One region of the Tumebacillus sp. BK434 genome, then DNA from elsewhere that is predicted to be linked to it. Evidence: a T-box and tRNA genes for the amino acid it is inferred to sense, from the RefSeq annotation. Region 1 holds a T-box; the other holds one or more tRNA genes.
What was found. The T-box of region 1 lies ahead of tyrS (tyrosine--tRNA ligase). A T-box ahead of a tRNA ligase gene usually reads a tRNA of that ligase, here a tRNA-Tyr.

Region 1 (7,263 bases):
AGCGAAAATCAAAACAAATTCGGCCAACCGGCATAACCAACTTCACTTCTCTCATCCATCCTGCTTCATCCGACAAAAAGCGCCTGACCGCTCCAATCGGCCAGGCGCTTGCCACACGCATCTCACAACTTCTGCTTACAGATAGCGCAGATACAGATATACCGTCGAGATCAGAATCGAGATGATCATCAGCGGGAAACCGACCAGCAAGAACTTCACAAACGAAATCTTGTAGCCTTCTTTCGCCGCCAGACCGATCACGATCACGTTCGCGCTCGCTCCGATCACCGTCCCGTTGCCGCCGAGGCAGGCACCGAGCGCCAAGCTCCACCACAGCGGTTCGAGATTGGTTATGCCAAGCACCCCCATCTCTTTGATCATCGGGATCATCGTTGCCACAAACGGAATGTTATCCACAAACGCCGACGCGATCGCGCTCATCCACAGGATCAGCATCGTCGTCGAGGTCAGATCCCCGCCGGTCAGTTCCACCGCCTGCGAAGCCAGCGCCGAGATCACACCCGTCTCCATCAGGCCTGCGACCAGCACGAACAGCCCGACGAAGAAGAAGATCGTCGTCCACTCCACCCGCTCCAACGCCTGCTCCAAATACTTTTCGCCGGTCAGGAGCAAGAGCAGAAACGCGCCGCTCAGCGCCACCGTAGCCGATTCCAGATGCAGCGCCTGGTGCAGTCCGAAGCCGACAATCGTCAGCGCCAACACCGTCAATGACTTTTTCAACAGTGTCAGATCCTGCAGCTCCCCCCGCTCATTGAGCGACATGATCCGCTTTTGGCGCTCCTCATCCGCTTTGAGTTGACCGCGGTAGATCAACGCCAGCAACGCGACCGTCACAACGAGGATCAGCGCCGCTACCGGGGTAAGGTTATAGATGAATTCCATAAACGAAAGCTCCGGCACAGCGCTGCCGATCATGATGTTCGGCGGGTCGCCAATCAGTGTGGCGGTGCCGCCGACGTTCGAAGCCAGCACCTCCGAGATCAAATACGGCACCGGGTTGACGTTGAGCTGACGCGCGATCGAGAACGTGACCGGCACGATCAACAACACCGTCGTGACGTTATCGAGCAGCGCCGACAACAGCGCGGTGATCAGCGACAAGTAGATCAAAATTTTCACCGGGTGCCCGCCGGCCAGCTTTGCCGCTTTGATTGCGAGGTACTTGAACACGCCGGTCTGCCCGGTGATCGACACGAGGATCATCATCCCGATCAACAGTCCGATCGTGTTCAGGTCGATATGATGAATCGCCGTCTCCTGATCGATGATACCAAACGCGACCATCAAAATGCCGCCGATCATCGCGACGATCGTCCGATGCAACTTTTCCGATACGATCAAGGCGTATGTAACCAGAAAAATGCCGATTGCAAAGATTGCCTGGTTCTCCATTACCATCCTCCCCTGGACGTCCATTTTTAACGCCCATATGGTAGCACACTTCTTTTCCGACAACAGATTCAGAAAATTCCAAGAGCTGCAACCAGATGGTTGCTTCTAGTTTCTCCTGCTCCTCCTGCAATTTTACGCCCTCATTTGCTGCCCCGATCGGCCAAGATCTGCAGCTATTCCTTAATAAATAGGAAGAAAAAGACCCCCGTTTCCGGAGGTCCTCCTCTTCATCACATGGAGCTCTTAACCCAGTTTGATTTTCGCAAATTTGCGTTTGCCGGCTTGCACGACCATGCCGTCGGCGAGCTCGATCTGCGCATCGGCCGCGTCGACTTTTTCTTCGTTGATCTTCACACCGCCCTGCTGCACGAGACGGCGCGCTTCGCCGTTCGACGGCGCCATGCCGAGGTCGACGAGGAGCTTGACGATCCACACCGTGCCCGCTTCCACCGTCACTTCCGGAATGTCTGTCGGCAGCGCGCGCTTCTGGAAGATCGTCTTGAAGTTCTCTTCTGCTGCCAATGCCGCTTCCTCGCCGTGGTACATGCGAACGATCTCGCGTCCGAGGCGCATCTTCAGATCGCGGGGATGCAATTCGCCGCTGGCAAAACCGGCCTTGATCGCTTCGACTTCCCCGGTCGGCAAGTCGGTGACCAGCTCGTAGTATTTCACCATCAGTTCATCCGGGATCGACATCGTCTTGCCGTACATCTCATTCGGCGCTTCGTCGATGCCGATGTAGTTGCCGAGCGACTTGGACATCTTCTGCACGCCGTCGAGACCTTCGATCAGCGGCATGGTCAAGATGATCTGCTGCTCTTTGCCGTACTCCTTCTGCAGCATGCGGCCCATCAGCAAGTTGAACTTCTGGTCGGTGCCGCCGAGCTCCACGTCACACTCCAGCGCCACCGAATCGTAGCCCTGCATCAGCGGGTAGAAAAACTCATGCAGCGAGATCGGCTGCTGCGAGTTGTAGCGCTTCTCAAAATCATCGCGTTCCAGCATGCGCGCCACGGTCGTTTTCGCCGCCAGCCCGATGACATCGGCAAAATTCATCGGAGCGAGCCATTCGGAGTTGTAGCGGATGCTCGTCTTGGTCTGATCGAGAACTTTGTAAAGCTGGGTGACGTAGGTCTCAGCATTTTGCTTGACCTGCTCCGGAGTCAGCTGTTTGCGGGTCTCCGATTTGCCGGTCGGGTCGCCGATCATCCCGGTGTAGTCGCCGATGATGATCGTCACGTGATGGCCGAGGTCTTGGAACTGGCGCATCTTTTGCAGCACGACGGTATGGCCGAGGTGGATGTCCGGCGCGGACGGGTCGAGACCGAGTTTGATGTGCAGCGGCTTGCCTTTGGTCAGCGATTTCTTCAGCTTGGCGGTCAGTTCTTCTTCCGGAATGATCTCGACGGCGCCGCGGCGGATCGTCGCGAGTTGGCGGTCAATTTCCGCTTGCAGCTGCGGATCGAGTGTTTGTTCTTGCGTGGTCATTCATATCCCTCCAAATTGTTAGATCAAAATACAAAAAACCCCGTCCCAAATAGGGACGAGGTTCGAACTCGCGGTACCACCCTAAGCAGCCTGCGTCTGTCGCGCAAGCTCCTTCGTTGCAGTAACGGCCACACGCGTGACCGGCTTGGCATTGCCTCCAAGCGGCTCCGGAGTGTACTTCACGTCTGGGACTGACCGGTTCACAGCGACCACCGGCTCTCTGCACAATCCAACAAAACGCTACTCGCTCCTTCATTGCCTGTTCTGTATGATTTTGTCATAGACAGCACAATATATGCGATAAATAATAGCAGGGCCTCCGATCGCTGTCAAGTTGTCCTTCTGTAGAAACAAGTCCCAACCTGTCATTTCTTGTCCACCGATTGACCTGTGGTATAATAGACTAGATAAGGGGGAGGACGCTATATATGGAAGAGAACAACACCCGAACCGATCAGCACAAAAAGAAACCGAAAAAGAAGAAACGGCGCTGGCTCAAATTTGTCAAAGTCTTCTTATTCCTGTTCCTTGCCGTGACGATCATCGGCGGCGGTGCGGCGGCCGGCTTTGTTGCTTCGCTGGTCAAGAAAGCTCCTGATCTCGATCTCAATGCGATCACCAACATGGCTGCCAAGACCAAAGTGTTCGACAGCGAAGGACAATTCATGTTCGAACTGCAAGGCGACGGCGACCGCGAGCTGATCAACTCGCTGCAGGATACTTCACCTTTTGTGGTGGATGCGTTTGTCGCTGCGGAAGACAAGAATTTTTACGAACACTTTGGCGTCAATCCGTACGCGATCGCACGCGCAGGCATTCAGAACGTGATCGGCGGCGACATCGTCTCCGGCGCTTCCACGATCACGCAGCAGACGATCAAGAATGCGATGTTCCCAGAGCAGGAACGCTCTTTGGAACGCAAGGTGCAGGAAGCGGCACTGGCGATTCAGCTCGAACAGCAGCTGACCAAAGATGAAATTATGCTTACCTATTTGAACTGGATTTATTTTGGCAAATCAGGCCCGGCCAACCTGTACGGGATTGAACGCGCGTCGAAGGCGATCTTCGGGATTCCGTCCAAAGACCTCAATCTGGCGCAGGCGACCATCATGGCTTCGCTGCCGAATAACCCGAGTCTATTTAATCCGTATACCAATCTCGATGCGACGTTAGAGCGCCAAGAGTACATTTTGCAGGAAATGCTCAAAGTAGGCTTCATCACCCAGACGGAATACCAGGAAGCCAAGGCGTACGATGTCGCCAAGGATATCCAGCAGCATAAGGAAAAAACGGCCGTGCAAGGCGGCGAATTTGCGCACTTGACCGCCGAGGTGGAAGAGCGCGCAGCTCAGCAGCTGTTTGACACCGGCAAGTACGAATCGCTCGACAAAGCCCGCGAAGCGCTGTTCCGCGGCGGCTATGAGATTCACACCACGATCAACCGCAAGATGCAAAACAAGCTCGATGCGGTGATCGACAACGATGAGCTCTACCCGGAGAACATCTCCTACACGATCACCGACGACGCCGGCAAACAGATCGTCGTCGAAAACGCGATGATGCAGTCCGGCGCGACCTTGATCGAAAACAAATCGGGCCAGATCCTCGCCATGGCGGGCGGCCGCAAGTATGAGGTCGACCAGGTCAACCATGCGACCCAACCGCGCCAGCCCGGCTCGACGATGAAGCCGATCGCCGTCTACGGCCCGGCGATTGAGAAGAAAATGATCGGTTCCGGCTCGGCGATCGACGATGTGCCGATGGTCTGGCCGGACCAAAACGCGGCGGACGGCAAATACTTCCCGAAGAACTGGGACAGCAAGTTCCACGGGCTGATGACCGTCCGCACCGCGCTGGAGCAGTCCTACAACATTCCGGCCTTGAAAATGTTCCACCAACTGACGCCCACCGCAGGGCTTGATTTCCTGCGTCAGATGGGCATCACGACGCTGGAAGACACCGACAACAACCTGGCAGCTGCGATCGGCGGCCTCTCCCACGGCCTGACGGTCACCGAGGCGACCAACGCCTACTCGACGCTGCCGAACATGGGCGTTACGCACGATGCGTACCTGATCAACGTGATCAAAGACCGCGACGGACATCCGATCTACCAGCACAAATCGGCGACGGCACAAGTGTTCAATCCGAACACCGCCTACATTCTGACCGACATGCTCAAAGACGTCGTGCGCAAAGGCACCGCCTCCGATGTCGGCGCCCGCTTCTCCGGTTATGACGTGGCGGGCAAGACCGGTTCGACCGACGTGGACAAAGACGCGTGGTTTATCGGGTATACGCCGGACGTGACGCTTGGCGTCTGGGCCGGCTACAACATCCCGTACACCTTAAATTCCACCTATCAGAAGAACCTGCCGAAGACGCTGTGGAGCACGATCATGACCGACGTGCTGCCGATGATCGAAAATCGCACGACAAGCTTCCCGGGCAATCCTGGCGGTGTCCGTCAAGTGACCGTCTGCAGACTCTCCGGCAAGATCCCGACTGAGCTGTGCCAGGCGGAGCACACCGTCACCACCGAGCTGTTCCTCGCCGGCACTGCGCCGACCGAGTCCTGCGATGTGCACGTCAAAGCCAAATACTACGAAGTCGGCGACAAGAAGTACCTCGCCAACGACTCCACGCCGTCGTATCTGGTCAAAGAAGGCATCTTCATCAAGCGTGAAAAATACACCTTGCCGAACAACGACAAGCGCTGGCTCCCGCTCGACCATGAGAAGGAGCTCCCGAGCGACAAGGACCCGCGCAGCGACGTAGCAGAGCTTGGCACGACCCGCGTACCGGGCAGCGTCGAAGTCACCGCCACGACCGACACGTCGGTCAGCCTGAGCTGGAAAGGCGTCAGTGCGGCGACGAGCTACCTCGTGCTTCGCGCAGACAGCGAAGCCGGTCCGTTCCAGATCATCAGCGAAGTCAAGACGACCTCCTTCACCGACACCACGGTGAAAAAAGGCAAGCAATACGCTTACCGCATCGTTTCGATCGACAAAGAAGGGCTGCAGTCTGACCCGAGCAAGTCGGTCACCGCCACGCCGGGCGCTGTGCAACTGGCCCCGCCAAGCGGCGTGCAGGTCCAGCCTGGAGCCGTCGGGCTGACCATCTCCTGGCAGTCGGTCACCGGCGCCACCGGCTATGCGATCTACCGCAGCGACGAGCCGTCCGGCAGCTACCAGCGCATCGGCACGGGGAGCAGCACCTCGTTTGACGATGTCGGCGCGATGCCGGGCGTGACCTTCTTCTACAAAGTCGCCTCTGTCGCAGGCGGCAAAGAGTCGAACGCATCCGCCCCCGTGCCTGGCGCACTGAGCGGCGGCGGAACCGATCCCGGACAGCCGGCAAGCGTTCCTGCTCCGAGCGGCGTCACGGTCACCGATCCGAAATCGGGCAACTCGCTCGTCATCGGCTGGAAAGCGTCCCGCGGGGCGATCTCCTATTCGATCGAGCGCAGCACCGACGGCGCAACATGGGTGCCGCTTGGGGAGACCAGCGACACCGGCTATTTTGACACCGGGCTGTCCACCGGACAAAAGTATTTCTACCGCGTGCTTGCCAGTGACGCGAACGGCAAACGCTCCACGCCGTCCGCTACAGCACAAGGCACACCGACCCAATAAAAAACCACCCGGCCACTGCGAACAGTGGCCGGGTGGTTTTTTGTCGGTTTACTTCAGCGTCACAACGGTCACGCCGTTGCCGCCTTCGCCTTCCACGCCGTAGCGGTAAGACTTGACTTGGCGGTGGGTACGCAAGTATTCCTGCACACCGGTGCGCAGCGCACCGGTGCCTTTGCCGTGAATGAGATGCAAGGTGCCAAGACCGGCCAGCAACGCATCGTCAATCTTTTTGTCGATCGCGTAGATGCCTTCTTCGACGTTCGCCCCGCGCAGGTCGAGCTCCATCGAGACGTGTTTCGCTTCCACCTGCTTGCGGCCCACGATGGTCCGGGTCGGCTCTTTCTCAGGCGCCAGCAGTTCCAACTGGTCTTTCTTAACTTTCGTTTTGATCATGCCGATCTGGATGAGCACCTGGTTGCCTTTGATCTCGAGAATGTGTCCTTTTTGCCCCAGATGCACCACCGACACATGGTCGCCCGACTGCAGCGGACGGTCGGCGGGCTGGGCTTTCGGCTTTTTGGCTTCCCGCTTGAGCTTGGGCGCTTTGCCCTCCAGCTCTTTGCGCAGCTCGATCAGCCGATGCTCCTTGATCTGTCCGCGCTCCTCGGCGGCGATGCGGCGCAGTTCTTCGACGATCTCGGCAGCTTCCTGCTCCGCCTTCTGCACCGCTTTGCGGGCTTCCGCTTCAGCGCGCTCCATCATGCGGTCTTTCTGCTGGTAGAACGCT
Region 2 (7,263 bases), on a different contig from region 1:
GGCGAAGACGGCGACGGTGATCCGCGACGGGCGGGAAGTGGAAGTGAAGATCGAAGAGGTGGTGCAAGGCGATGTCGTGCTGGTGCGCCCGGGCGAGAAGATTCCGGTCGACGGCACGGTGCTGGACGGCCAGTCGTCTGTCGATGAATCGATGCTGACCGGGGAATCGATCCCGGTCGACAAAAAGCCGGGCGACGCGGTCTTCGGCGCTACTTTGAACAAGAACGGGGCGCTGCGCTTCACCGCCGACAAGGTCGGCAAAGACACGGCGCTGGCTCAGATCATCCGCGTCGTCGAAGAGGCGCAAGGCTCTAAAGCTCCGATCCAGCGCATGGCCGACGTCATCTCCGGTATCTTCGTGCCGATCGTCGTCGGGGTCGCTGTGCTGACCTTCCTGATCTGGTTCTTCCTCGTTAACGTCGGATTCAACGAGGCGCTGACGGTGGCGCTGATGAACGCGACGGCGGTGCTGGTCATCGCTTGCCCTTGCGCCCTCGGCCTCGCCACGCCGACCTCGATCATGGTCGGCACAGGCATTGGGGCGGAAAACGGGATTCTGTTTAAAGGCGGCGAACATTTGGAGAACCTGCAAAAGGTGAGCGTGATTCTGCTCGACAAGACGGGCACGATTACCAAAGGGCAGCCGGCCGTCACCGATGTGGTGCTTTTGGGCGAAACGTTCCGCTCCGAGACCGAGCTGCTGCATCAGGCCGGCCGCGCTGAAAAACACTCCGAGCATCCGCTGGCCACGGCAATCGTCCGGGCCGGCATCGATGACGATGGCGGGCTCGACGACCCTGAGGAATTCGAAGCGCTGACCGGGCGCGGCGTGCGTGCGGTCGTCGACGGGCGCAAGCTGTTGATCGGCACCCGCCGCCTGCTGCAGGAGACGGGCATCGATTACAGCGTGGCAGAAGACGCGCTGGAGCGCCTGGAAGGGGAAGGGAAGACGGTGATGCTCGTTGCGGCAGACGGGCAGGTCGCCGGTCTGATCGCGGTGGCCGATACCGTCAAAGAGACTTCGCAAGCGGCGATCGCCGAGTTGAAAGCGCTGGGGCTGAAAGTGGTGATGATCACCGGCGACAACCGCAAGACGGCACAGGCGATCGCGGCGCAGGTCGGCGTCGACGAAGTGCAGGCGGAAGTGCTGCCAGAGGACAAAGCGAACGCCGTCAAGCGCTACAAGAGCGCCGGACATCTCGTGGCGATGGTCGGGGACGGCATCAACGATGCGCCCGCCCTGGCGATGGCCGATGTCGGGATTGCGGTCGGCACTGGCGCCGATGTGGCGATCGAAGCGGCCGATGTGACCCTGATGGGCGCTGAGCTCGAAGGGGTGGCAAAAGCGGTGCGTCTGTCGCGGGCCACAATTCGCAACATCCGGCAAAACCTGTTCTGGGCGCTCGCCTACAACGTGATCGGCATTCCGATCGCCGCATCCGGCTTGCTCCTGCCGTGGGTGGCAGGCGCAGCGATGGCGTTCAGCTCCGTCTCGGTCGTCACCAATGCATTGCGGTTAAAACGCGTCAAACTTGACGCCTAACATAAGGAGGAAACAATAATGACTTCATTCACGTTCAATGTCAAAGGCATGTCTTGCGGGCACTGCAAAAGCGCGGTGGAAGGCGCGCTGAAAGAGGCGGGGGCCGCAGCGGTCGACGTCGATCTGGAGGCGGGCCGTGTGGCGGTCTCCTACGATGCGGACAAATACGACCTGAACAAACTGCGCGATGCGATCGAAGACGCAGGGTACGACGTTGTTTAACCGTTAACACCTCATCCGGAAGCGGATGAGGTTTTTCTTTGTTTATGGCTGCGAAAAAAGTAGTGCGGACAAGATAGTGAATGATAATGGAGCACTTTGTTCACAATTTGTCTGATTTCTGCCGATTTTGGCGATTGAGTGCGGACGAGTCCCGTGATATATTAATTTATGTCGCCGCTGATGAACGAGCGCCTGACACGAATGCATAATCAAGTGGAGAGATGTCCGAGTTTGGTCGAAGGAGCACGATTGGAAATCGTGTAGGCGCCTAAAACGTCTCGGGGGTTCGAATCCCCCTCTCTCCGCCACTTACCTTACAACATCGTGGCGGCGTAGCTCAGCTGGCTAGAGCGACCGGTTCATACCCGGTAGGTCGGGGGTTCAAGTCCCTCCGCCGCTACCAACTTTAGATGGAGAGATACCAAAGTGGCCAAATGGGGCGGACTGTAAATCCGTTGCGAAAGCTTCGAAGGTTCGAATCCTTCTCTCTCCACCATTTCTGCCGAAGTGATGGAATTGGCATACGTGCGCGACTCAAAATCGTGATTTTGTGGGTTCGAGTCCCACCTTCGGCACCAACCACATCCTGCCCAGCGGGGGTATAGCTCAGTTGGTAGAGCACCTGCCTTGCAAGCAGGGGGTCAGCGGTTCGAATCCGCTTATCTCCACCATCGTTCCCCGATAGCTCAGTTGGTAGAGCGCCCGACTGTTAATCGGATGGTCACAGGTTCGAGTCCTGTTCGGGGAGCCATACACGCCTTTTTAGCTCAGTAGGTAGAGCGCATCCATGGTAAGGATGAGGTCATCGGTTCGATTCCGGTAAAAGGCACCATTTTTTCTTTCGGCGCTGGACGAAGGAAGCCCAGCTAAAAGCGCGACATCCTGTCGCAACGCTGGACGAAGGTAGCCCAGCTAAAAGCGCGACGTCCTGTCGCAACGCTGGACACGGTACATCCTGTACGTGCGGAAGTGGCTCAGGGGTAGAGCATCGCCTTGCCAAGGCGAGGGTCGCGGGTTCGAATCCCGTCTTCCGCTCCATAAGCATATGAGGGCATCTCGCAGAGATTGCGGGATGCCTTTTTTAAAACTTAAAAAGTCTGATTATTTTAATAAGTTTGGCAATCGCGAAGGAGGCTGGGGAGATGAAACGCTTTTGGAAACGATTCGCGTGGGTTGCTGTCGGGATTCTGGTGCTGTTTTCGAATAAAGTGGGTGTCGAAGGCCAGGAATCCTTTCCGAGTCCAGAACTCCACGGCGGTGCGATCTCCCTGAAAGCGGTTACCTATAACATTCAAATCGGCAAAAACGCGGCCGGCGACCTCGACCTGGAACGGACGATCGACGAACTGAAAGAGCTGGAAGCGGACATCATCGGCCTGCAGGAGGTCGAGCGCTACTCGCCGCGCTCCGGGCTGAAAGATCAGGCCAAACAGATCGGCGAACGGTTGGGGCTGGAATACCGCTTTGCACCGGCTTTAAAGATCGGGCCGTTCGAATACGGCAATCTGTTGCTCTCCCGCTATCCGATCGAAGCGCTCAAGGTGATCCCGCTGCCATCAGGCAGGGAAGAACGGGCTGCGCTCCTTGCCACTTTGAACATTCATGGCCGCCAGGTGGCGGTTGCCGTCACCCATCTCGGGCTCAACCACGAAGAGCGCATCGGGCATGTGAACATCTTACAACAGGAATTTGCTGCCGTAGGACTGCCCTTGATCGTCATCGGGGACTTTAATACGACGCCTGACAGTGAGGAGCTGGGTCCGTGGACTCAGAACCTGCAGCACGTGTCCCGTGTGCCGCTGGTGACTTTGCCAGCCGCTGCGAAGCAGATCGATTCGATCCTCATCTCCCGCGAATTTTCAGTCGGAAATGTGTTCACTGTGCAGAGTGATGCATCCGATCATTACCCGCTGGTGGCGCGTCTTGAGTTGCCTTAATTGACAGACTATTTAAAAGAAGTCATAAAAGAACCCCTGTCTCTCATAAAGAAACAGGGGTTCAACATTTTTCGTGCTCTTGTTACATGATCAGCACGCGTTCGCGCAGGTTCGACTCGACGATGCTCTGCATTTTTTGCAGGGACTCGGTCGCAGCCAGGAAGTCACCGTTCGACTTGTAGATCTCGCCAAGCAGGGCGTAGGTCTTGGTGATCTGGCCGATCATATCGAACTGCTGGAACAGCTCGATCGCTTTTTCAGCGAACTCGATCGCAGATGCAAACTCTTCCAGACCCAGTTCCACTTCCGCCAGCGTGCGGAACACGAATGCGGTCTCGCGGATGCCCGGCTGGAGCAGTTCCAGCGCTTGTTTGCAGTGTGCTTCTGCGTCTTTGTAACGGTTTTCCTTCAGGAGCAGGCGGGCGATCTCACTGTGCACGTTGGCGTTGTCGAAGTCGTTGCCGTGCTTGGAGAAGCCGTCCATGCATTCTTCCAGCAGCGCCAGCGCATCTTCAACTTTGCCTTCATCGCCTTTGATCATCGCGAGGTTGACTTTGCAGTCATAGGACGCTTTAATCAAATTCAAGGACTTGAATATTGCAATCGCGTCCTGTGTATGTTCAACAGCCTTTTTGTAGTTCTTCAATTCTTTGTTGGCGTGGCCCAAACCGTTGTAAGTTTCACCGATTAATTTTAGGTAATTAGTACCTTGCAGCAGGTGGTAGGATTCGGTGTAATATTTAAGTGCGTCATTATATTCACCGAGTTTCAAGTTAACCATCCCGAGGTTGGTGATGACGAACGCTTTCGTCGACACGTCGATGCCCTCGGTGCGGGAGAGTACTTGGTACGCTTTCTTCCAGTGGAACTGTGCCAGCAGCAGGTTCTCTTTGCGCAGCTGGATCACGCCAAGCTTGTTCAGTGCCAGAACTGCGATGTTGTGTTCACCGGAGCGGATCGCGCTGTCCAAAACGTCTTCGAAGAGTTCAGTTGCGCGCTCAAACTGTTCCACATGCAGGTAGCAGTTCGCCAGGTCGAACGAGATGTTCGTCAGCTGCAGGTGCGGAGCCGGGTTGTCGAGGAGCTCTTCAAGCAGAGAGATCGATTTGTCGTATTCTCCAGATTCCATATATGCTTTCGCCAGCTTGTAGGTGCTTGTTTGTTCGAGCTTGGTCTGCATGTCAGACAAGAAGTAGTCGACCGAGGTCTCGAGCTTTTCTGCGATGGCGCAGAGCAATTTATGAGATGGATTGGCTTTGTCCGCTTCGATCTGTGAAATCATACTCGGGGTGACCATGCCGGAGCCAAGATCACTTTGAGTGAGACCCTTCATGATTCGAAGTTCTTTGATTTTTTGTCCTAAAGACGTAGGCATTTGGGTTCCCTCCCACCCTAAAGCTAAATTAATCTTTATTTTCTTCTTTATTGTACTACAGCGTCCAATAGAAAGGAATACCACTGAAGTCAATTCGTGAAAGAAAATCACGACTTTAAATATTATACAGCTTATACATAACTCCTGAACAATATACCATCTGCAACCTTAACTGTCCAGTCAAGAGTACCCGATTCACTGCATAAATTGTGAATAGAATGTGTAACGACGAACCGATTGCCCGGAAAGGGGGGCTTCTGGTGAACGAACGTTGGCATCCTATTTCCCACCAGGTATCAACAACGGCCACCACGCGAATCGTCTGCAAGGACCCGGTCAGCGCGGCGATCGGGATCGCCCAGACCGTGTTTCCGGCGCGGCGTCCGAATGCTGTGCTGCTGTCGCGTCCCGATGCTTATCCGCTGGCGCTCGCTGCAGCGCGCCTGTTGCACCGCCCGTTCGATGCGGTGCTGCTCTATACGGAAGGCGAAGAGCTGGAGGAGAGCGTCTCCCGCGAGCTGATCCGTCTGTCACCGCAGGGCAAAGGGCTGCACGGACAGGTGATCGTGCTCGGCGCGATGCATGCCAACATCCTGCACCAGCTCGCGGAGCTCAGCTTTACGTTTACGCATCTGGTCGGGCACGATCTGTGGGACACGGTCGGCAAGATCGCCGCGTTCGAACCGCTGACCGGCGGCGGTCATGCTGTGCTCGTCTCCGCCGATCCGCTGGGCGGCGGCGTGGCGGCCGGAAGCTATGCCGCGGCGACCGGTGCTCCGGTGCTCTTTGCGTCGGAGCGCGGGCTGTCCGACATGGCCGCCCGCTTTTTGCGCAGCCATCCCCGCCAGAAGCTGATCGTCGCCGCCCCCGAATCCTACCTTCCGCCAACGCTTGGCAGCGAGGTGCGCAAGCTGGGCTCGAAGATCGAAGCGTGGGTCGGCGGCCGCGACGGGTACGAGACGGCGGTGGAGCTGGCAAAGCTGCGCAAAGGCAAGGTCAAGTTTGGATTTGGCAAAAAGGAGCCGGGCGGCAGGGCATTGGCCTTGGTGCCGGCAGAACAATGGGCGATTGGAGCGGTGGCGGCCGCTTTGTCCAACCGGGGGCGGGAGATCCCGCTGCTCTTGACCCGTCAGGACCGGCTTCCGCAGGCGGTCGGCGAATTTTTGCTGGAGCTGCAAGGGCGCGCAGACGAGGTCCGGGCGCACGGGTTTGTCGTCGGCAGTTACGAAGTGATCTCGCAGCCCGTGCAACTTTTGCTGCATCAGGCGATCGCGCAGGACTGGATGTAGCAAGGGTGCGTTTTCTTCCTTTTGTTTGGGCATCCTGTTCCAGAGAAGACTGGAAAGGAGCGGATGCAAGTGACGAAAGGATGGAAGCGCGCCTTCTTGCTGTGCGGGGCACTCTTGCTGCTTGTGCTCGTCAATGTCCCGCTGGCGGCCAATGCACAAGAGGCGCAAGGAGCGGTCGGGATCAAAGCCGGGCAGTACGCGCCCGATTTTGAGCTGGTCGATCATCAGGGGAACAAACACAAGCTGAGCGAATTTCGCGGCCAGCCGGTGCTTTTGAACTTCTGGGCGTCATGGTGTACCCCGTGCCGGTTGGAGATGGAAGATCTCGCCGATTCGGCGAAGCATTATCAGGGCAAAGTGCAGTTCTTCGGCGTGAACCTCGCCGATCAGGACTCACCGTCCGTCTCGGCAGCGTTTTTAAAAAAATTCGGCGTCGAGTTCCCGAATGTGCTCGATGAAGAAGGCAAAGTGTCCGACCAATACCATGTGCTGGTCATTCCCACCTCCTTTTTGATCGACAAGGACGGCAAGATCGTGCAGATGGTGCAAGGCCCGCTCTTTAATGAAGAGATTGACAAACTGTTTAAAAAAGTGCTGAATTAGATTTGTTCAAAAAAGCAACGGTCCATCGTTTAAAACAGGCTGCCTGTGGCTACAATGGTAATTCGTAATGCCATGACAGGGAGCGTGACAACGATGGACCGTTTTGTCGTAATCGGCGGAGATGCCGCCGGGATGAGTGCCGCCATGCAGATCAGGCGGGCCCAACCGAAAGCTGGCATCACAATTTTCGAAAAAGGCACAACCTACTCGTACGCCCAATGCGGGCTGCCGTACTACATCGGCGGTTCTATCTCTTCGGCGCAACAGCTGATCGCCCGCACGCGCGAGGCGTTT

Region 2: it has a tRNA-Tyr gene. The T-box ahead of tyrS (tyrosine--tRNA ligase) is inferred to sense a tRNA for this amino acid. The anticodon was not compared.

The regions. Positions count from the first base shown of each region.
Region 1 is NZ_SLXS01000005.1:816-8,078, forward strand. It holds gene EV586_RS13665 (ArsB/NhaD family transporter) at 136-1,413, opposite strand; gene tyrS (tyrosine--tRNA ligase) at 1,657-2,901, opposite strand; T-box leader at 2,950-3,166, opposite strand; gene EV586_RS13675 (transglycosylase domain-containing protein) at 3,330-6,536, shown strand; gene EV586_RS13680 (endonuclease MutS2) at 6,585-7,263, opposite strand, start outside.
Region 2 is NZ_SLXS01000001.1:1,080,367-1,087,629, reverse strand. It holds gene EV586_RS03755 (heavy metal translocating P-type ATPase) at 1-1,543, shown strand, start outside; gene EV586_RS03750 (copper ion binding protein) at 1,562-1,765, shown strand; tRNA gene EV586_RS03745 (tRNA-Ser) at 1,981-2,073, shown strand; tRNA gene EV586_RS03740 (tRNA-Met) at 2,092-2,168, shown strand; tRNA gene EV586_RS03735 (tRNA-Tyr) at 2,178-2,261, shown strand; tRNA gene EV586_RS03730 (tRNA-Leu) at 2,267-2,343, shown strand; tRNA gene EV586_RS03725 (tRNA-Ala) at 2,361-2,436, shown strand; tRNA gene EV586_RS03720 (tRNA-Asn) at 2,441-2,516, shown strand; tRNA gene EV586_RS03715 (tRNA-Thr) at 2,522-2,597, shown strand; tRNA gene EV586_RS03710 (tRNA-Gly) at 2,729-2,803, shown strand; gene EV586_RS03705 (endonuclease/exonuclease/phosphatase family protein) at 2,908-3,702, shown strand; gene EV586_RS03700 (helix-turn-helix domain-containing protein) at 3,785-5,077, opposite strand; gene EV586_RS03695 (hypothetical protein) at 5,338-6,366, shown strand; gene EV586_RS03690 (TlpA family protein disulfide reductase) at 6,436-6,969, shown strand; gene EV586_RS03685 (FAD-dependent oxidoreductase) at 7,063-7,263, shown strand, end outside.